One region of the Rheinheimera sp. KL1 genome, then DNA from elsewhere that is predicted to be linked to it. Evidence: predicted binding sites of a transcription regulator. Region 1 holds the regulator's gene; each other region holds the start of a gene.
What was found. Region 1 encodes FNR, which switches genes on or off when oxygen is low (the NO sensors DNR and NnrR bind a similar motif). Its sites were predicted from a motif close to TTGATNTANATCAA; they were not measured.
Positions count from the first base shown of each region.

Region 2: WH43_RS17805 (OmpW/AlkL family protein) is a predicted target of FNR. The motif match lies at 2,291-2,304, and genes of this name have one in related genera.
Region 3: WH43_RS14675 (cytochrome ubiquinol oxidase subunit I) is a predicted target of FNR. The motif match lies at 3,642-3,655, and genes of this name have one in related genera.

Region 1 is NZ_LAMX01000028.1:34,832-42,196, reverse strand. It holds gene ttcA (tRNA 2-thiocytidine(32) synthetase TtcA) at 1-86, opposite strand, end outside; gene uspE (universal stress protein UspE) at 158-1,090, opposite strand; gene fnr (fumarate/nitrate reduction transcriptional regulator Fnr) at 1,188-1,934, opposite strand; gene WH43_RS16775 (sulfite exporter TauE/SafE family protein) at 1,936-2,622, opposite strand; gene ccoS (cbb3-type cytochrome oxidase assembly protein CcoS) at 2,619-2,807, opposite strand; gene WH43_RS16765 (heavy metal translocating P-type ATPase) at 2,804-5,194, opposite strand; gene WH43_RS16760 (FixH family protein) at 5,197-5,682, opposite strand; gene ccoP (cytochrome-c oxidase, cbb3-type subunit III) at 5,754-6,731, opposite strand; gene ccoO (cytochrome-c oxidase, cbb3-type subunit II) at 6,908-7,365, opposite strand, start outside.
Region 2 is NZ_LAMX01000032.1:12,937-20,301, forward strand. It holds gene purL (phosphoribosylformylglycinamidine synthase) at 1-547, shown strand, start outside; gene WH43_RS17800 (PilZ domain-containing protein) at 765-1,427, shown strand; gene WH43_RS17805 (OmpW/AlkL family protein) at 1,479-2,180, opposite strand; gene olsF (bifunctional ornithine lipid synthase OlsF) at 2,372-4,078, opposite strand; gene WH43_RS17815 (UDP-2,3-diacylglucosamine diphosphatase) at 4,257-5,060, opposite strand; gene WH43_RS17820 (2-hydroxyacid dehydrogenase) at 5,163-6,083, shown strand; gene WH43_RS17825 (enoyl-CoA hydratase-related protein) at 6,083-6,847, shown strand; gene WH43_RS20945 (hypothetical protein) at 7,035-7,184, shown strand; gene smrA (DNA endonuclease SmrA) at 7,214-7,365, opposite strand, start outside.
Region 3 is NZ_LAMX01000026.1:91,164-98,528, forward strand. It holds gene WH43_RS14655 (ATP-binding cassette domain-containing protein) at 1-1, opposite strand, end outside; gene WH43_RS14660 (ABC transporter transmembrane domain-containing protein) at 34-681, opposite strand; gene cydX (cytochrome bd-I oxidase subunit CydX) at 699-815, opposite strand; gene cydB (cytochrome d ubiquinol oxidase subunit II) at 826-1,962, opposite strand; gene WH43_RS14675 (cytochrome ubiquinol oxidase subunit I) at 1,964-3,514, opposite strand; gene WH43_RS14680 (NAD-dependent epimerase/dehydratase family protein) at 3,759-4,568, shown strand; gene WH43_RS14685 (heavy-metal-associated domain-containing protein) at 4,577-4,777, opposite strand; gene WH43_RS14690 (heavy metal translocating P-type ATPase) at 4,940-7,117, shown strand; gene cueR (Cu(I)-responsive transcriptional regulator) at 7,119-7,365, shown strand, end outside.

The DNA.
Region 1 (7,365 bases):
GCGATAGCTTGGCCGACGCCACGACGCAGACGTTTGTGTAATTTATTCAGATTATATTGTGCTTTGGCTTCTGCTGCATGCGACATAAAACAACGACCCCAGATAAAAATGGCGCGTAGTATAACCAACTACACGCCAGCTTTGTAGCGTAAGGAGCTTATTGTTTTGCTAAAGGGCAGACAAAACCCGCCGGTTTGACCGCCAATACATCACAATCCAACCTGTCTATCACATGCTCAGCTGTATTACCAATGATGGCAGCAGATAAACCGGTGCGGCCTATAGTGCCTATCACTACCATCTCGGCATCCAGTTGTGCGGCTAGTGTAGGGATCACATCTTCAGGCATGCCTTCCTGCACATGAGTTTGAGCTGCAGGCAATTCAAATTCCATAGCCAGCTTTTGTACCGCTTCCAGATGATGAGTTTTCATCGTCTGACTGTATTCCTTCGGATTAAATTCAGGAATTTCAATAGCTATATTGACAGGGGTACCAGGGAAAGCGTTGACCAGTTGTACTTTACTATTGAGTAAAGCGGCGAGCTGTTTGGATTGCTGAATGATACGTTGATTCAGCGAGCTGTGATGGGTCTGTTCACTACCCGCATTGACTGCTGCGAGTATATTGCCATGTGCAGGCCATTCATGATCTTTAACCAGTAAAACAGGGCAAGGGCATTTACGCAAAATATGCCAGTCGGTAGGGGTGAAAATCATCGATTTGAGTACATCGTGATCATGTGTACCTTTAATCACTAAATCGTATTCTTTCTCCAGTACCGCTTGCACTATGGCTTCAAAGGGCCTGTTGTGCCAGACCACCTGAATATCTATCTTCAGACCTTGTTCTTTGTGTTCCGCAATCAGTTCGCTGATCCAAAGTTCTCTGTCGTTGATCACAGCCTGGCGCATAGACTCTCGTTCTTCGCCGGATAACATAGTGGTCATTTCGTAGGAAAAATCGTAAATCGATAGAAAAGCGGTTAGATGGCAATCTTGTAGTTTTGCCAGTTGAACAGCGCGCTTGAGGGCTTTCTGTTCAGCCACCGAAGGGTCCAGCACCACCAGTACTCTCGGATATAAGGTCATATCATGCTCCTGCTAAGCTAAGGCTTACCTTGTAAGTGTAGCCAAGGTAGCGAAGGTAGGCTGATAAGTCCTTGTGCTGGATCAAGGATTGGTTTGATCAGCGCGCTATAGCAGACCCACCAGCCAGTTTACTTAACGCCTCCGGATCGCTGATGCAAATCAGCTTACCATCGACCTGTATTAAATCGTCCTTATGGAATCGACCCAATAAACGGCTAATAGTTTCAACGGTCAGGCCTAAATAGTTACCTATTTCGCCACGCGTCATACTTAGACGGAACTCTTTTTTCGATAAACCGCGATTCGCAAAGCGTTGGGCCAGGTTGGTCAGAAAGGCAGCGAGTTTTTCTTCCGCGTTCTTCCGGTTTAACAACAGCAACATTTGTTGATCACCGCTGATGTCCTGACTCATCAGACGCATCATTTGTTGGCGTAATTTGGGCAATTGTCCCATCAGCTGATCCATCTGGCTGTAGGGAATTTCGCAAACCATAGCCGTCTCCAATGCCTGAGCAAAACTTGGATGTTGCTGCTCGCCTATCGCATCGAAACCTATCACATCACCAGGTAAATGAAAGCCTGTGATTTGCTCTTCACCGGATTCAGTTAAGGTAAAAGTCTTAAAAGACCCACTGCGTACCGCATACAAAGAGTGCAGGTGAGTACCAGCTTCAATTAAAAAGTCACCTTTGTGCAGAGGCTTTTTGCGTTCGATAATATCGTCAAGCGTATCCAGTTCGGCATTATTTAACGTAAAAGGCAGGCAGAGCTGGCTAAAACCACAGTGTTGGCAACTTAAATTTGAACCGGACATAACAGTATTCCTTTGTAACGACTTTCCCAGCTTAGAAAACTCGCGGCGCTATTGCAATAGCTATAGTATAAAGTGCATACAAAGCCAGTAATAGAGCAGCACTGACCCGAACCCACTGTTTATTTTTAAATCGACTCAGGCTCTGAGCGAAACGCCCGACCGCCAGCATAGCAGGCAAGGTACCCATACCAAAAGCAAACATCAATACCGCACCTTGTAAAGCGCTGCCACTGGCCAGACTCCAGCCTAAACTGCTGTACACTAGACCACAAGGTAAAAAGCCCCAGCTCAGACCGTAAGCCACGGCTTTTGCGCTGCTATCGAGCGGCAATAAGGATTTTGCGATAGGTTGGATCTGACGCCACACCAGTGCCCCCAGTTTTTCAAGCAGCGTCAGAGCGAACCACAAACGGGCAACATAAAGAGCCATTAGCAGCAGTAATACACCAGCCAACAGCTTTAGCCAGAACAAACTAATGCCAAGTTTTACCAGCACAGCCGCGCCAAATGCGCCTGTAAGCGCGCCCAGAAAGCTGTATGTTGTTAAACGGCCCAGACTTAACATCAGTTGTAACTTCAGCTGCTGCAAAAATGTTAGCTGAGGCATAGAGAGTTGTAATGCGCTGGCTATACCACCGCACATCACCAGACAATGACTGCTGCCTAAAAAACCTATACTCAGGGCTGCCAGCAGGTTAAGGACAAGTTCCTGACTCATTGCGGCGGTTGTTTATCCGTATCTGTTTTACTCTTGATAGTTTTCTTTTCATCGTCAAACAAAATACTCATACCTTCTTTGTTTAAATCATCAAACTGGCGGCTGCGCACTGCCCAGAAAAAGATGCCAAGGCCAATACAAACAAAAAGTATGGCAATGGGGATCAGCACATAAATAATACTCATGCTTTAAGTAACCTCAGTGAGTTTGATACCACCAGAATAGAGCTGAACGACATACCGATCACGGCGATGTAAGGGGAGACAAACCCCATCACCGCCAGAGGAATAATGACCAGATTATAGCCTACAGCCCACCACAGATTTTGTTTGACGATACGCTGCGCTAATACTGCACCTTCGATTAGCTCTTGTAGTGAATTCAGATTGTTATGCAGCAATACCACATCAGCCTGATTTTTCGACAAATCTGTGCCTGAATCTAGAGCTACAGAGACATGAGCGGCGTGAAAACAAGGACTGTCATTAATGCCATCTCCTAACATGAGCACCTTATCGCCTTGCGCCACAGCCTGACGGATATACTCAACTTTTTGCTCCGGACTACACCCTTTAAATACCCGATCAAATTGCAATTGCTGTTGAACATTCTCGACCTGAGCAGAAGAATCTCCTGTTAGCATGGATAAGTGTAATCCGCGTTGTTTTAACGTCTGAATCAATGCTGGTACTTCAGGACGTACCGCGTCTGATAGCTCAACAGAAAACACCAGGTGCTGATTAATGCTGCAGCATACTGCAGCTGTGGTTTCAGCTTGTGCACCACAAAATGCAGCGCTGCCCACTTTGACTTCTAAACTCTCTCCATGCTCCCGGATCCAAACTGCGGATAGGCCTGACCCGACATGAACTTGTACTTGTTCCACTTTAATTTTTGAATCCAGATAGCTTTCAAATGCATGAGCTATAGGGTGTTCTGAATACGCTTCAATACGGGCAATCAGAGCTAGCAGCGTATCCGGGTTGTATGCCTGGTCATGTAATTGAGTGCGCTGAATACTAAAACGCCCTTGTGTCAGACTGCCTGTCTTATCGAGGAAGACAGAATCGAGTTGTGGCAATATTTCCAGCACTTGCTGATTTTTGATCAGTATGCCTTTGCGGTTAAGACGTGCCAAAGCGCAAGTGATAGCTGTAGGAGTGGCTAAAGTTAAAGCACAAGGGCAGGTGGCGACCAACACAGATAACGTCACCCAAAACGCTCTGTCTTTGTCCAGCCAGAAATACCAGACCAAAAATGTTCCTAAAGCGATAATCAACAAGCGCTGAATAAAAAAACGTGCCAGTTGAGTGGTTTTTTCTACTATCTGTGGTTTTTGATTCAGCGTCTGCTGTTGCAGTTCGATGATCTGGCCTAAGCGTGAATGGGCGAGGGGCTGATGCACAGTGATCTTCATCACTCCATCGTGGTTAATACTGCCAGCCATGACGGCATCACCCGCTGCTTTGTTCACCGCTTTGTATTCGCCGGTGAGCATAGATTCGTCCACCGAGCTTTCGCCTGACAACACCACACCATCTGCCGCTATAGTTTCACCAGCCTGCACCAGTATCACTTGGCCAGCTTCCAGACGACGTGCTGAGGTAGGAACCAGTTCATCACCTTGCACCAGCCGTGCGGATACCGGCATAATTTTTAATAAGTTTCCTGTGGCTGCACGAGCCTGTGCTCTGGCGCGGAATTCAAAAAACTTACCCAGCTGCAGCAAAAACACAAACATACAGACGGATTCAAAATAGACTTCGCCAGTGTCAAACACAGTAGCGTAGGCAGAAGCGAGGAATGTATAGAACACGGCTAGAGTGACAGGTACGTCCATATTCAGCTCACGGCCTTTCACTGCTCGCCATGCACTTAAAGTAAAAGGTTTAGCACTATAAAACACGACCGGAGTGGTCAGGAACAAACTGATCCAGCGTAAATAACCTTCAAATTCAGGATCAATGCCGGTGTATTCACCAAAATACAGGCCAAAAGCCAGCATCATCACCTGCATACTCATAAAACCGGACACAGCCAGACGTTTTAAAAACCGTCGTAATTCCGCTTGCTGCACCGCTTCTTCCTGATCGGCCATAAATGGTGAGGCCTGATATCCTAACTTATTGATAATATTAAGTAGCTCACTGAGTTTGAGTCGTTGTATATCCCAACTTACCACACAGCGTGCTGTACTAGAGTTGACACTGACGTTATGAATAGCCGGATTTTTTTGCAGTTGTTTTTCAATCAACCAGGCGCAGGCGGCACAGCTGATACCGCTAATAGACAATTCAATCTGGGTCAGATTGTCTTTATGCTGAGTCAGATCAGACAACACTTCGGTGCTGTCATAACTCACCAGTTGTAACTGATCCGGCACCAATTGAGCTTTGCTGGCAGGGGCAGTACGAAATTTATAATAATCGCCAAGCCCTTGATCGATGATAGTTTCAGCGACTGCCAAGCAACCAGGGCAACAAAATAGTCGCTGTTGTTGCTCTATAACAAGGCTAAAGTTCGATCCAGCCGGTATGGCTTCATTGCAGTGAAAACAACCCGTATACGACACTGTTAATATCCCAGTTTAAATTCACCTTGTTGTGGCAGCATAGCGCTTGCCCGCAGTTTCCAATCCTTGTGCTCATCTGAGACGACCAGATTCCATTTGCCTTCCAGTGTTTTAGGCAAGGTTCCGACATAAAGATTTTCACCACTGCGCTCTGCAGTAATGACAAAGTCTTTAGCCGCTATCGTATTGTGGAAAAACTCCAACTGAAGGTGTTGCCCCAGCGTTTTGTTTTGCTCAAACCGAACTATGACCTGATTGGCAGCAATCAAGGTGCTGGCATGCAAATTCCGTAATTCTGCTTCACGGTATTTGGCTAAATTCATGTTGATGGCCCGGCCTTCTTTATAGTAATCATCGATCACCAAATCAGGATTATTTTGCTGCATGATGTAAATGGTATGGCCGCCTTTGATAAAGGAGACGATGGGGAAGGCGATCAATAACCAGGGCCACAGCTGTTTGTACCAGGGTTTTGTATCATGCAACATCAGGTATTCCTCTTTCAGATAGCAATAAGCCCCACAAAGCGGGGCTTATTGTAATGCATTCACAGCAAAGATTACTTAGAACTTTCTTCCGGACGAGATAAACGGTAGACATAAGCAGAGATAATATGGATTTTGTCTTCTCCTAAAATCTCCTTGAATGCTGGCATCTGACCATTACGGCCTTTATTCAGCGTTTCTTCTACCGCGCCGTGTGAACCACCGTATAACCAGGTGTTATCCGTCAGGTTAGGTGCGCCAAATGGCAGGTTATGGGCTAAGCTGCCCTTACCATCTGCACCGTGACAAGCAGCACACATGCCAAACTTCGCTTTACCAGCAGCTGCATCTTTGTCATTCACCTTACGACCTGACAAACTTAATACATAAGCAGTCATTTCTTTGACGCCTTGTTCACCCAGAGCATCACCCCAAGCTGGCATAGCGGCTTTACGGCCATACAGCAGGGTTTCTTTGATTTTGTCCGGCGTACCGCCATATAACCAGTCATCATCTGTCAGGTTAGGAAAACCACGCTGACCACGAGCATCTGAACCGTGGCATTGAGAGCAGTTCTGCAGGAATAAACGCTGACCTACTTTTAATGCGTCCGGATCGTAAGCTAAGTCCAGAATATCGCGGCTGGTGTACTTAGCAAACTCTTTGGCATAAGTTTCATTGGCCGCATCATATTCACGGTCCAATTGCACGTTTTTGCCGTCCAGTTTGTTTTGTTCTACCGCAGCTTTGGATTCAGCCAGGTTTTTAATACCCTGATTTGAACTGGTCCAGTTTAAAAAACCTTTGTAGTTACCTAAGCCAGGGTAGGCGGCAAAGTAATACACCGACCAAACAATGGTGGCGTAGAACATGTAAGTCCACCATTTTGGCAGAGGATTGTTAATTTCTTCAATGCCGTCAAACTCGTGACCAGTGGATTCGCCTTCTTTCACTCCAACATGGTTTTTTAAATTCCAGGTTAAAATGACGGCGCAAAATACGATACACGCTATTGTTAAGACACTGATCCAAGTGCTCCAAAAGCTACTCATGATCCGACTCCTGTTTCTGTTGTTGTTTTGGTTTTTGGTCGTCTGCGAAAGGCAAATTTGCCTGTTCTTCAAAGTCTGGCTTGCGTTTTAACACAAAAAGCCAGACTACAGACCAATAAAACCTACAAACACTAGCACGGTGAAAATACTGTGTAGGGTTGCAATATCCATCATAATTACTTCAGCGCTGTGCCAAGGGATTGCAGGTATGCAATTAACGCCTGCATCTCTGTTTTTCCTTTGACAGACTCTGTCGCTGCCGCGATTTCTTCAGCTGAATACATCAGACCGTCTTCATCGTTCGGCGACATTTTGCCTTTAGTTAACTTGTTAAAGATTTCCATCTTTTTCGGAGTTAACTCACCATCCAGCGTATTAGTCGCCAGCCATGGAAAACCTGGCATATTCGACTGAGGTACAACGTCACGTGGATTGATTAAATGCGCATAATGCCAGTCGTCACTATAACGACCGCCTACACGGGCTAAATCAGGACCAGTACGTTTTGAACCCCATAAAAATGGATGTTCCCATACACTTTCACCGGCAACAGAGTAGTGACCGTAGCGTTCCACTTCATGACGGAACGGACGGATCATCTGGCTATGACAGTTGACACAACCTTCACGGATGT
Region 2 (7,365 bases), on a different contig from region 1:
CAAAGCCCGCGCTGAATTTGCGGCGTTTTTTGAACGTGAAAGCACGTTTAGCTTAGGCGTTTGTAACGGTTGTCAGATGATGTCGAATCTGAAGAGCCTGATCCCTGGTGCTGACTTATGGCCACGTTTTGTTCGCAACAAGTCAGAGCGTTTTGAAGCTCGTTTCAGTCTGGTTGAAGTGCAGGAAAGTGCCTCTTTATTCTTTAAAGGTATGGCAGGCTCCCGTATGCCTATCGCTGTATCACACGGTGAAGGTCATGCCGAGTTTGCCTCACAAGCTGCGCTACAAGCTGCTGATCAAAGCGGCACAGTGGCCTTACGTTTTGTCGATAACTACGGCAATGTGACTACGCAATATCCGTCGAATCCAAATGGTTCACCGCTGGGTATTACCTCGTTAACGACAACCGATGGCCGGGTCACCATTATGATGCCTCACCCTGAGCGGGTATTCCGCACTGTGGCAAACAGCTGGCATCCGGATGAGTGGCAGGAAGACAGCCCGTGGATGCGGATGTTCCGCAATGCTCGAGTCTGGTTAGGCTAATAGCGTATAACTGATAAAACAAAACCTGCTTCGGCAGGTTTTGTCATTTTTGTAGCGATATTTTTAAATTTCTATCTTTGCATTATAACTTTTGCAGATATTTTCATTTTTAACTTGATCCCCGACACATTTTTTTACAAACTATCCGTATCTCTTTTTATTCACCCGTTTGAGTGAGATGTCCGACATGAGGTCGGTCAAGCCTGAAGGATAGGGTATGCAAGTCGCAGTGAGCACTGAACAACCTGACAACAAAGAATGGCTGTCCCATGTCAAAATTGGCCAGCGTTTAGATCTTGAGCTATTGGATCAACGCAAGAGCCGTTGTAGCTGTGAACTGGTCGGTTATAAAACGGGTAAATATGTGTTATTCCGCATTGACGATGACATCTTACCTGATCGTTTTTTTGTCAATGGCCTGGCTGTCGTGTGCCGATTTCTGGTTGAAGATTCGGTAGGTGAATGTTTTGCATTCAAATCTGAGTTGTTACAGCTGATGCGCTTTCCGGATAAATTGGTGGCTATCAGCTTCCCGCAGTTTATCCAACGCCGGGCTTTGCGCAACGAGAAACGCAGCAGCATTTTTATTCCAGCTTCCGTGCGTCTGGATCCGGACGTGGTGCATAACAGCCGCAGTTTTAAAGGGCACTTAATTGATGTATCCAGTGGTGGTTGCCGTTTTCTGTTTGAGCCCTCACATAAGGGCAGCAGAGTGAATCTTGCCCCTGTGATTTTACATATTCAGTGCGACAAAACAGGGATAGATCAGAAAATTCAGGGCGAAGTACGAAATTCCAGACTGGAAGAACGTGGTTTATCTATAGGGATCCAGTTTAATGTGCCACAGCTGCATTTAGACAAGTTGGCTGAGGCTTTCTGAGGACGTCCTTCTGACTTCGCAACTTGTCGGGTCAGAAGGACTGTGGCTTACTTAGAAAGAATAACGAGCGCCAATCATCCAGACATAAGGGTCGATGCTGACACCAACAGACTGAATAGTGGTGTTGTTTACCAGTACACGACCAGTCGTATCTATATCCATTTTGCTCAGCATCAGATGAGCACTCCAGTTATCCGCCAGCTTCATATTCACACCTGCTTGCATTGCCAGCCCCCAGGAGTCTTTTAACTTCAGTTCTACTTTATCGTTTGCATCTGTGACCTCTAAAGCCTGTAAGGTGCTAACTAACTCGCCCGAGACATCTTCCTGAAAGAAGTTGGTGTAATTCAGACCTAAACCGACGAAAGGATCGAATCTGCTGTCACCCAGATCAAAATGGTACTGAGCTAATAAAGTTGGGGGTAAATGTTTAGTGCTGCCCAACGCCAGACTATCGATAGCTGAGCCTTTTACTTTTACATCGTGACTGAACGGAGTGGCTGCTATGAGCTCCAGAGTCCAGTTTTTATTCAGTTGGTAGTCGATGGTGATGCCCAGTTGAGTATTGGTATTTACTGATACTTCAGTCGAATTGGCTGGTAAGCCAGCTACAGTTTCAACAACATTCAGGTGACCGCTTGAGTCTTTTGGTGCGACGCTAATAGCGCCAACATTCACTGACCAGTTTGCCAGAGCCGGAGCTGCAGAGACGGCTAATAATAAAGAGGCTATTGTTTTATAACTTGTTTTCATCAGAATGATCCTTAGCTTGAGAAACTGGCGTCATTCTGCGCTTTTAGATATGAGAAACTTTGCCCCAGATCAATAGTTGCTATAAAGCCTCATTATGTTTAAGGTTTTTATTGATGTAGAACAAAAAAGGAAAGGGTGGGAGATATAAAAGCAGCCTGAAGCCTTTGACTCAGACTGCTCTTTGCATTGGATCAGGAGATGTAGCGGGCTTTTTTATTGTCTTTAAGCTTCGTCATATCCACCAGCACCAGACCATCCACGCAGTCGGCAAACTCAGGGTCTACACCAAAAGCCAAAAAGCGCACACCACCAGGTTCAGTGAGTTCACTGTATTGTTTATACAAAGTCGGGATACTCACGCCCATATTAGCCAGCAAGTGTTTGAGCTGGACAAAATCCTGGCTATAGCTATCGCCACTAAAATGTTGCTGCAATTGACTCATTGTATCCATGGGTAATTCATAGGGAATATTAGGCACTGCGCTTTGTTCAGGACAACGGAAGTACAGGCTGTAAAAATACACCATCAGATCCCGTGCTGCTTTTGGGTAGCTATTGGATAAACTGACGCCACCAAATAAATAACGAATACCCGGGTTTTGTTTTAAGTAAGCTCCAATGCCATACCATAAATAATCCAGACTACGTTTGCCCCAATAACGTGGCTGTACAAAGCTGCGACCCAGCTCCAGGCCCTGCTCCAGGTAAGGGGCCATAGCTGGGTTAAATTGGAATAAAGAGGCGGTGTACAAACCCGCCAAGCCTTTTTCTGCCATGACTTTTGCTGTGTTAGCAAAACGGTAGGCTCCTACTATTTCTAAATCCTCCTTGTCCCATAAAATCAGTTGTTCGTAGTAGCTATCGTATTGATCAATGTCGCGGCGCTGACCACTGCCTTCACCTACGGCCCGAAAGGCAATTTCACGTAAGCGACCAATTTCGCGTAGCACAGGCGAGCTTTGTTGATACTGGTATAAATAAATTTGTTTACCATCGCTGGTTTCGCCAAGCAGCGGACAAGCTTCCACCGCCTTTTTTAATAAGATACGATCTTCAGGATGGGCTATCGCTGTTTGAGTTTTAAACAGTGGCGACTTGTCTTTAGCAAGACGATACAAGTGCTTTTTAAAGAGTTTTACTTTGGCCTGCGTTTCTAATTGCAGATGAGCAAAACTGTCGTAAGGGATTTGTTCACCAATCCGCATCGCGATGTTTTTATGCTTCTGATTAAACATCTCCTGCACCAGTAGCATGGTCGCCAGCGGTTTATAAATCATCGAAGCGCCATAAAACATGGCAGAATTACGACCGTCTATATAAATGGGCAAAATAGGCGCTTTGGCATTCATCGCAAAACGTAAAAAACCACCATGCCATTTACCATCACGAATACCGTTTGGTTTTAAGCGCGACACTTCACCGGCTGGGAAGAGAATTAATGCGCCTTCGGCTGCCAGATGATCACTAATACGATCGATACGGCTGCGTTCAGTGCCGCCGCTCATATTATTCACTGGTAACAATAACGAGTGCAGAGGTTCAACCGCCATTAATAACTGGTTGGCGATCACTTTGACATCAGGCCGGATATCCCGTACCAGTTTAATCAAAGCTAATCCGTCTAACGAACCTATAGGGTGATTGGCAATAATTACCACCCGGCCTGTGCTTGGGATACGTTCGATCTCATTGTCACGTACCGCATAGGCAAAATTAAAATAATTCAGTACCTGCTCTACAAATTCAATGCCTTGCAAATGCGGATAACGTTTGGCGAAAGCAATAAATTCTTGTTCGTGTAACAGTTGGCGTAAGGCGCCTTTGACCGGTTTGGCTAACCAGGGTTTTTGTTCGAGTTTTGGCAGATGCGTTTGCATCATTTGGTCAACACTGATCATCGCTATACCTCTGTAAGGGCTTATGCATGTACAGAGAGTAGGGGGTGAAGATGACAAAAATGCGTCAGATTTATGGCTTTTTGTAGAAGTTTTAATCAGAGTGGGCTGGATAGTCCTAAGATACCTGACGTTGTGGTGAACAACGCTGCAGCTTCAAGAACGGAGAGGGTAAACCTGCTCAGGCCACTTTGCTTTGAGCAGGTTGTTCTTCACTAAGCACTGCCAGTGGCATAGCGGCCAGCGTATGGCTTTGTTCTGTCCAGTGATACAGCGTTAATGAACCATCTTGTTGCTCTATCAAGGCTGTGCAGTTATCAATCCAGTCGCCATCGTTGCAGTAAATAATACCATCCTGCAGGCTGATTTCCGGATGATGAATATGACCACAGACCACACCATCAAAACCTGAACGTTTGGCTTTAGCCACAGCTGCATCACGGTAGCGAGCAATAGCTTGCTGAGCACCTGGCACTTTGCTTTTAATAAAAGCAGCCAAACTGAAATAACGTCCACCTAAAGCCCGGCGAATGCGGTTGCTCCAGCGGTTTAAAAATAATAATAAGTCATATAAATTATCGCCCAGCCAGGCATGAAAACGGCCAAAGTTGACTTCTTTATCAAACTCATCGCCATGCAATAGCAGCAGCTTTTTGCCTAAAGCTGTGGTGTGGCAACCACGTAATTGCAGCTTGATGGTGCCAAACTGACGACCTGCCCAGTGGCGGAATTCTTCATCATGATTACCCGGTATATAAATCACTTCTGTGCCCTGATCGGCTTTGGCCAGCAGGCTTTGGATCACCGCATTTTGTTCCGGGCTCCAGCACACTTGTTTTTGCATAGCCCACAAGTCGAGGATATCGCCCAACAGGTAAATGGTGTCAGCTTTGGTGTGATTGAGGAAGTTCAGCAGATAGGTGGCCTGACAATCTTTATTTCCTAAATGAATGTCCGATAAGAAGATAGTTCGACAATGCAGCATACAAAGCTCCTGCGAATTGTTGGCCTTGGTTCTTCAGGCTCGGGTAGAATGACGTTACCCCGTGTCAGAGAGATGACGAAAACTTGAAGCTTTGGTGAACTGATGTCGATAGCCCTGGTGATCCCCGATCGTAAGTTAGATGCTTTAGTGGAGAAGCTGAATGCTTTGTTGCCCGGCGTGCTTATTCAGCAATGGCCAAACTACAGCGCACCCGAACAGGTGCAGATGGCTGTGGTGTGGAAGCAACCGCAAGGCTCGTTAGCCGCATTAAGCAATTTAAAAAGCCTGCAGTCTTTTGGGGCCGGTGTCGACAGTATAGTGTCTGATCCGACTTTACCTGACTTGCCGCTAAGCCGTATTGTCGACCCTGCGTTGGCGTCCTCTATGGTCAACTATCTGGCCGGTATAGTGCTGCATTATCAACTTAAGCTGGATCTATTTCAGCGTCAGCAACAACAGCAACTATGGAAACCAAAAAGTCCGCGTTTACTAAAGCATATTTGTGTGCTGGGTTTAGGTGAACTGGGACAGGCAGCGGCGCAGTATTTTTTAGACCAGGGTTATCTGGTCAGTGGCTGGTCACGCAGTGTAAAGCAGCTCGAAGGTGTTCACTGCTATTGCGGTGAACTTGGTTTTAAACAGGCTGTCGCTGATGCTGATGTGGTCATTTGTTTAATACCGCTGACAGCCCAGACGAGCAACTTTTTAAATACAGAATCTTTTGCTGCGTTTAAACAAGGTGCAATTTTTATCAACGTCGCCCGTGGCGCCATAGTCGATGATGCTGCTTTGTTATCTGCTTTGGATTCTGGCCAGTTGCAGGCGGCTTGTTTGGATGTGTTCCGTGAAGAGCCTTTACCCATTACCGATCCATATTGGCAGCATCCGGCTGTACTAGTTACCCCGCACTGTTCTGCAGTGACCAATGTCGATACTGCTATTCATCAGATTGTGGAAAATTATCAACGTACGTTAAATGGACTACCTTTAATGCATCTGGTCGACAGGGAAAGGGGCTACTGATGGATAGTTTTGTCATTAAAAAATATGGGCATGTTGCGTTGTTACACCTGACTGCGGCCGAAAAACGTAATTTACTCACACCTGAAAGCGCCTTACAGATCGCAGCTGCTGTGCATCAATTGAGTTTGGATGATGAGCTCAAAGTCTTGTGTGTGATGGGCACTGAGCGTGCTTTTTGTGCTGGTGCTGATTTAGCTGTATTGCAGCATGCAGTGGATGGTGACGGTACGGAGCTCAAGCAGTTGTATCAGGCTTTTAGTCAGGTCGCCGATTCGCCACTGCTGACTATCGCTTTAGTCAATGGCCCTGCTGTTGGAGCGGGGATGAATCTTGCCATGGTCTGTGATATTCGTTTAGCCAGTAAAGAAGCCTGGTTTGATAGCCGCTTTTTTCAGTTAGCTTTGCACCCAGGTGGAGGGCATGGCTGGTTATTACCTCAATTGATCGGCTGGCAACAAGCTATGGCTATGTTATTTTGCGGTGAAAAATTAACAGCTGAACAAGCCTGGCAATATGGTTTAGTCAAAGAAGTGTTAGCTGTTGATCAATTATTACCAAGAGCTTTGGCAATGACGGCTGATTTAGCCGCAGTGCCTACTGCGTTAGTGCGGCAAACCAAAAGCTCTATGCGTCAGTTAGTGCACTGCAAAGAGCATAGTCAGGCCGTAGAGTTTGAATATCAGCAACAATTTTACAGTTTACAGCAGGACGCAGCTCGTCAGGCTATTGCAGCTTTACAGCAAAAACTCGCCGCTAAAAGTTAAAAAACATCACAAAAAAGAAACAAGTAGCAACTATTTTGCTGTTTTGCTTGTTTCTTTATCAGAAAATCGACTGTAAATGATTGTAAATCTTGTAACTAAACAACAAGTTGTCTACACTGATTTTGGATTGACCAAGATCCACAAAAAAGCAAGAACAATAACAATATTTTTTAGTCTGAGGTTTTGTATGCGTAAAGCGTCCAGTCGCGGTTTTGGCTTTACTGCAATCGCCATTTTGGTGTTATTAATGGCATTGTCGGCTTTTTTAACAAAGGCTGAAGCTACACAAGTGACTCAAAGTTCACAGGGACAGCAGTCGGTCGAAGGAATGAACTGACCAAATGCCCCCACCAGGTGGGGGATTTGCTATTTCTTCTGATGCCTTTCCCGGTTTTCCCTTTTTTGTTCCGCATTTTTTTGCAACAACACATAGGTAGCCGCATAACCGCCATGAGGTTTTAATGCCGTATGGCAAGCCAGTACTTCCGGGATTTGTGGTAACCATTTAAAGCAATAAC
Region 3 (7,365 bases), on a different contig from region 1:
TAGTGCGGGTTCTGTAGTCTTCACTGGCGTTATTTAGCGATTTAATACCAAAGGTTCAGCTTGTAATTGGCGGATAAGTGCAGCGCCTCGTAAAAACTCCAGAAAACGTCCGCCCAACAGACCTAAAGCCTGAACTTGCTGCTGACTGGCCTGTGCAGCTCTTTTACCCAGTAAAATCATAAAAATAGGGATAAGAGGGGCAGTGGCCAATAACAGTAGCGCTGCCAACAGACTTTGAGTGGCTACAGCAACAGAGATAAATAAAGGGCAAAGCACAACCAGAAAAAGCTGTGGATAATACCGACTGATATAAGGGTCAAGCGCATCCACTTGTTCCAGCAAACGGGTGGATAAATCGCCGTCAGAGGCGATACGTTGACGCAGTGGCCCGGCTTGACTAATAAGTTGAAGTAATTGGTGCCGAACAGATGTACGTATGTTCTGGCTGGCAGAGAGGCCAAGCAGATCTTTAGCCGCTAACAACAGAGGGCGTAGCAGCCACAGTACTAAAATATGCAACAGCAAAGAGCTTGGAATTGGTTGCTGATGTAAAGCCAAATCACATAAAGTCGCCAGCAACCAGCACTGCCAAATCATCAGTAATGAAGCCGTTGCTCCCAGCGCTATGGCCAGGTGCAAACGGCTTTTTTCTGACTGGACTATTTGCCTTAAAGACAACACAAGCGTCAAATCCTTATTTACTCTGATGGCTCGTTTTCTTCGCCAGGGTAGCCATTAAATTCCAGCCACATCGCATTAATAATGCCAAAAGAGCAGGCCAGTAACACGCCTAAAATCCAGGTGAAATACCACATAAACTGCTCCTTAATACAATGAATGAGTGTTGCTGCTGATCGTATTGCGATTCAGGCGGCCCCACATTTTCCAGTAACACCAGGCTGTGTAGCCCAGAATGATAGGTACAAAGATACAAGCGACCACAAACATGATTTTTAAGGTCAGTTCGCTGGAAGTTGCATCCCACATCGTCAGGCTATGGTTTGGCATGCTGCTGGATGGCATAATAAAAGGAAACATTGACACGCCGCAGGTCATAATCACGCCTACAATGGCTAGCGAAGAAGCGACAAAAGCCTGCCAGCCCTTAGCCATTTTGCTGCAAAGCGCACTGACCAGGAATGCAGCTACACCTAGCAAAGGAAAAATCCATAGCAGCGAGTAGCTTTCATAATTGCTTAGCCAGGCACCGCTACTGACTTCCACTGTTTTCGTTACCGCACTATTAATAGCATTGCTGTCTATGACGCTGGTCACTTTATAGCCCATACCAGCGGAAGCCAGCCAAACTCCGGCAGCGATAAACAGCACCGCAGCTAGGCTCGCACTGATCAAGGACACAGCCTCAGCTCTTTGACGCAGTGGCGCTTCGGTTTTCATTTGCAGATAGCAGGCGCCCTGGTTGATAAACATCAGCAGGCTAAACACACCAACCAACAAAGCAAAGGGGTTTAACAAAGCCCAGAATGAGCCTGTGTAGTAAATCCGCAGCAGTTCGTCAAAGTGAAAAGGAACACCTAGCAGCAGGTTGCCAAAGGCTACACCAAAGATAATGGGGGGGATGGCAGAACCCGCTGTTAAAGCCCAGTCCCAGTTGCTACGCCATTTAGCATTATCCAGCTTAGAGCGGTAATCAAAACCAATAGGACGCAGGAATAAAGCGGCCAGCGTCAGCATCATCGCCAGATAAAAACCACTGAAGGCTGTGGCATAAACCGGAGGCCAGGCAGCAAATAAAGCACCACCAGCGGTAATGAGCCAGACCTGATTACCATCCCAGTGTGGCGCAACTGCATTGATCAGTATGCGGCGTTCTGTATCGTCGCGGCCTATCACTTTTAACAGAGCACCGACACCCATATCAAAACCATCTGTAATGGTAAAACCAATCAGCAAGACGCCAACCAATAACCACCAGATAAAGCGTAAAAATTCATAATCCATATTAAACCTCCCGGGCCTGTTCGCCGTGATACTTGCCGGTATGGATAGACGCAGGGCCTTTGCGGGCGAAATGCTGCATCAACCAGACTTCGATGATCAGAAACACTGTATAAAGCGCGGTGATAGCCAATAAGCTGATCCAAATTTCTGTGGCGCTTAACTGAGAGGCTGCTAAATGAGTCGGCAGAATTTCACCTACAGCCCATGGCTGACGGCCATATTCAGCGACAAACCAACCGACCTCACAGGCAATCCATGGCAGTGGTAAAGAAAACAGCGCAGCTTTAAGCAGCCAACGTGGTTTTTCTGGCGTACGCTTGGCACTGTGATAAAAAGACAGGGCAAACACCAGCAGCATAATAAAGCCAGCAGCGACCATCACACGGAAGGACCAGAACAAGGGGGCTACTTTAGGTATGCTGTTTTGCACAGCTTGTTCCACCTGCTCTGCAGTGGCATTGACCGGGTCGTCTGTGTAGGCCATCAGCAATAAGCCATAACCTAAATCATTTTTTACCGCATCAAAAGCTGCAATATTTTCAGCTGTTTTTTCACCCGCGCGCAGTTTTTTCAACAAGCCATAAGCAGTTTGCCCATTGATAATGCGTTGACGATGAATTTCTTTCAGCTCTGCAAGCCCCATCACTTCTTTGTCCAAAGATCGGGTGGCTATCAGGCCCATAGCGCCCGGAATTTTCAGCGCATAGTCTGTGGTTTGAGTTTCTTCGTTTGGAATACCGAATAGGGTGAAATCTGCTGGTGCTTCGTGGGTTTTCCACTCAGCTTCTACTGCAGCCAATTTCACTTTTTGTACATCACCTAACTCATAACCAGATTCGTCACCTAACACAATGACAGACAAAGCGCTGGCTAAACCAAAAGCTGAAGCGATGGCAAAACTACGGCGGGCAAAAGCTAAGTCGCGACCTTTGAGCATATACCAGGCCGAAATGGCCAGTACAAACATGGCGCCTGTGACATAACCTGCTGAGACAGTATGAACAAACTTCACCTGTGCGACAGGGTTAAACACTACTTCACTGAAGCTGACCATCTCCATACGCATGGTCTCGAAATTAAATTCTGCGCCGACCGGATGTTGCATCCAGCCATTGGCGATTAAAATCCACAGCGCTGATAAGTTCGAGGCTAAGGCGACCAACCAGGTGACGGCTAAGTGTTGGACTTTGCTCAGCCTGTCCCAACCAAAAAAGAACAAGCCGACTAAGGTAGACTCAAGGAAAAATGCCATCAAGCCTTCAATAGCCAGAGGTGCACCAAAAATGTCACCGACATAATGCGAATAATAGGACCAGTTGGTGCCAAACTGGAATTCCATCGCTATACCAGTGGTCACACCTAAAGCGAAGTTAATGGCAAACAGCTTGCCCCAGAATTTAGTCATGTCGCGGTAAATTTCTTTACCCGTCATCACATAGACTGACTCCATGATAGCCAGCAAGAAGGTCATACCCAAAGTTAAGGGTACAAATAAGAAGTGGTACATTGCCGTAGCGGCAAACTGTAACCTTGAGAGTTCTACAACATCCATTCGGATTGCTCCTCCATATGGAACTGTGGGTCTGGGCCGTTGTTTTGCTTAAAGCTCCAGTCAGTAGCTAAAACTCATACATCAGAATGAGTGAAGGCCAAATTACGCCTTTTGTTGCTGGCTGGTGTTGATGCCGATCAAGAAAAATCGATGCTTCAGTTCAAATCCTGGAAAATTTGATAAAAATCGCATCAGTTATTCTGTTACCATCAAATTCCATATCAGGGGAGTGAAGGCATTAAAGATGAAAATTTTAGTGATTGGTGCGGGCTGGTTAGGGACTCAACTGGCAACTCAGTTAAAAACAGATGGCCACGAGTTATGGCTTAGCAGTCGCAGTGCAAGCAAATCTTCTGTGGTGACAGAACAGTTTGGTCATTTTGTGCTGGATTTAGCACAATCTGTGCGGCCTACTGCTGAGTTGGGGTCTTTATTCAAAGATGCTCTGATCCTTTGTACTGTGCCTGCCAGCCGCTCTGATGGTGAGGGTTATATAAGAGCGCTGACTCAGTTAGCGACTTTGATGAAACAGTTAGGTGCTGCAGCTTGTATTCATTTAAGCAGCACTGGTATTTATGAAGGTTTGACAGGCAATGTGGATGAGAAAAGTCAGCTACAACTCGCTGATCCGCGTATTGCATTGCTGGAAGCTGGTGAAAAATTACTAGCAGCGGCAGTGCCTTGCTGTACGTTACGTTTGGCTGGTTTAATTGGTCCTGGCCGTCATCCGGCCCGATTTTTATCCGGCAAGCAAGCAGGCGCGGCTGACGTGGCTGTGAATATGGTGCATAGCAGCGATATCTGCAGCGCTGTTTCTGCGATAGTTCAGCAGCAGTTATGGCCAGAGCTGTTTAACTTATCCTGTCCTGAGTTTTGCTCAAAAGCGGAGTTTTACTTAACGGCTTGTGAACTGGCCTCCTTGCCAGCTCCGCAGTTTGAGTCGAGCAGCACAGCGACACCAAGCCGCAGAGTACTCAGCACTAAATCTCAGACTATCACTGGTTTTCACTATCAATTTGAGTCAGCCTTGGCGGCTTTACCTTTTTGCAGCTGAGCTAAACTCTAAACTTCTGTAGCCGGGTAACCGGCTTCATCCAGCGCTGCAATAATCTCCTCTGCCGTTACTATGCTCTCCACACTGACCTGTTGCTGTGCTAAGTCTACTGTCACTTTGGCATCGGTCTGTAGCGCTGCGATCGCTTTATTGACCATACTGATGCAGTGATTGCAAGTCATACCTGTAACGTTCAATTGAACTTTCATTTTATCTTTCCTCTTTAGCGAATGGGGGGCCCACCATGATCTAAGTTTGACCTGTGGTAAGGTCAACTACTATTTTTTATTTTTTTGGTTGACCTTACCCTGATGGCAAGCTTTAGCCTTATTGCTATCGGGTCATCGCACCTTTTTATCTGGAGTCATAGTATGTCTGAACAGATCCAACTGAATATCAATGGAATGAGCTGTGCTTCCTGTGTGGGGCGTATTGAAAAAGCTTTAGCCAAAGTGACAGGTGTTGAACAAGTGAGTGTCAATCTGGCCAGTGAAACGGCCACAGTCAGCGGCTTGTCTGTGTCAACTGACTTACTGCTAGCGGCGGTGGAGAAAGCTGGTTATCAGGCCAGTCTGCCAGAAAAAAAGATCCAGGCTGAACAGAAGCAGACTGCTTTTTATCAGCAGGAATGGTGGCCTGTGCTCGCAAGCATGGTACTGACCTTACCTTTAGTACTGCCTATGGTTGGTTTACTTTTTGGTCAGGACTGGATGCTGGCTGCGTTTTGGCAATGGCTGCTGGCTACACCAGTACAGTTTTATTTTGGTGCACGTTTTTATAAAGCGGGCTGGGCAGCAGTGAAAGCTGGCAGTGGCAATATGGATTTATTGGTGGCTATAGGCACCAGTGCAGCATATGGCTTGTCCTTGTATTTGTGGTGGAGTTTTACTGCGCTGCATGGACAACACGGCGCGCCTCATTTGTATTTTGAAAGCAGCAGCGCGGTTTTAAGTCTGGTGCTTTTAGGTAAATATCTGGAACATAAAGCGAAAAAACGCACCACTGATGCACTAAGAGCACTGGAAAACTTAAAACCTGCAGTAGCCACTGTGTTTCAACAGGGACTCTGGGTGGACGTTAAAGCAGAGACTGTGCAACAAGGCGATTTGGTGTTGGTCAAACCTGGCGAGCGCGTTCCGGTGGATGCGGTGGTGGAGCAAGGCCAAAGCCATGTCGATGAGGCCTTGATTAGCGGCGAGTCTGTACCTGTCAGTAAAATGCCGACCGATAAAGTGACAGGAGGCTCTGTTAATCTGGATGGTGTACTACAAATCCGTGCTACTGCAGTGGGTGCTGAATCGACTCTGTCCCGCATTATTCAACTGGTAGAGCAGGCGCAGGGAGCCAAGGCTCCAGTGCAGGCCTTAGTCGATAAAATCAGCGCTATTTTTGTGCCTGTGGTTTTACTGATAGCCCTGGCGACCCTGGTCGGTTGGGGTCTGCTGACAGACAACTGGGTGACGGGTATTTTAAATGCAGTTGCTGTATTGGTCATTGCTTGTCCTTGCGCACTGGGATTAGCAACACCAGCAGCTATCATGGCGGGCACAGGTTCAGCCGCGCGTTCAGGTATTTTGATCAAGGATGCGATAGCGCTGGAGCACGCGAAGGCTGTGACTTTGGTCGTATTTGACAAAACCGGCACCTTAACTCAGGGCAAAGCTGTGTTGCAGCAAGTCAGCAATCTGGCTGATGAACCTGATGCATTACTATGGGCTGCCTCATTGCAGCAACACAGCGAACATCCGCTGGCTAAAGCTGTAGTGAGTTACGCCACAGCGCATCAGGTGGCCGCTTTGGAGGTGACTGAGTTTCAGGTGATCGCAGGCAAAGGGGTGCAAGGCAAAGTACAAGGGCACAACCTGGTCCTTGGCAGTAGTCACTGGATGCAGCAGTTGGGCATAGAGTTGCCAGTGGATCAGATTAAAACCAGTGGCGCTTCCGTGTCCTGGTTAGCTGAGCAACAAGCTAACGACAGCTATAAGTTAGTCGCACTGTTTTGTTTTACCGACGAATTAAAGCCTGATGCAGTGCAAGCTGTGAATTTGTTAAAGCAACAAGCTATTGCTGTCGCCATGCTGACAGGTGACAGTAAACAAAGTGCGGCACTCATAGCGCAGCAGCTGGATTTAACTGACTGGAAGGCAGAGGTGTTACCGGCAGACAAAGCTGCGGTCATTCAGAGCTGGCAGCAGCAGGGTTATCGGGTGGCTATGGTTGGCGATGGTATTAATGATGCCCCAGCTTTGGCCCAGGCGGATTTAGGTATAGCGATGGCGAGTGGCACTGAAGTGGCCGTCAGTGCTTCGGCTATGACCCTAATGCGCAGTAAGCCCTCTCTGGTGAGTGCAGCGTTGCAGATAGCGCGGCTGAGCTACCGTAAAATTCAGCAGAATTTGTTTTGGGCTTTTATTTTTAATGTGATCGGTATTCCTTTGGCCGCTTTGGGTTATTTAAATCCGGTTATTGCTGGAGCCGCTATGGCGTGCAGCAGTTTATTTGTCATTAGCAATGCCTTGTTGTTACAGCGTTGGAGAGCTGAGGAGTAAAATGATGGCAACTTTAGTGACCATAGGCCAGGCGGCTAAACAAACCGGACTTTCTGCCAAAATGATCCGGCATTATGAAGAAGCGGGTTTGCTTAAAAAAGCCAACAGGACAGATGCCGGGTACCGCTTGTACAGCAGTCAACAGCTGCAACAACTGAGTTTTATTAAACAAGCCCGAACTTTGGGTTTTTCTATAGCTCAGGTCAGTTCTTTACTGGATTTATGGCGAAATCCACAGCGTAGCAGTA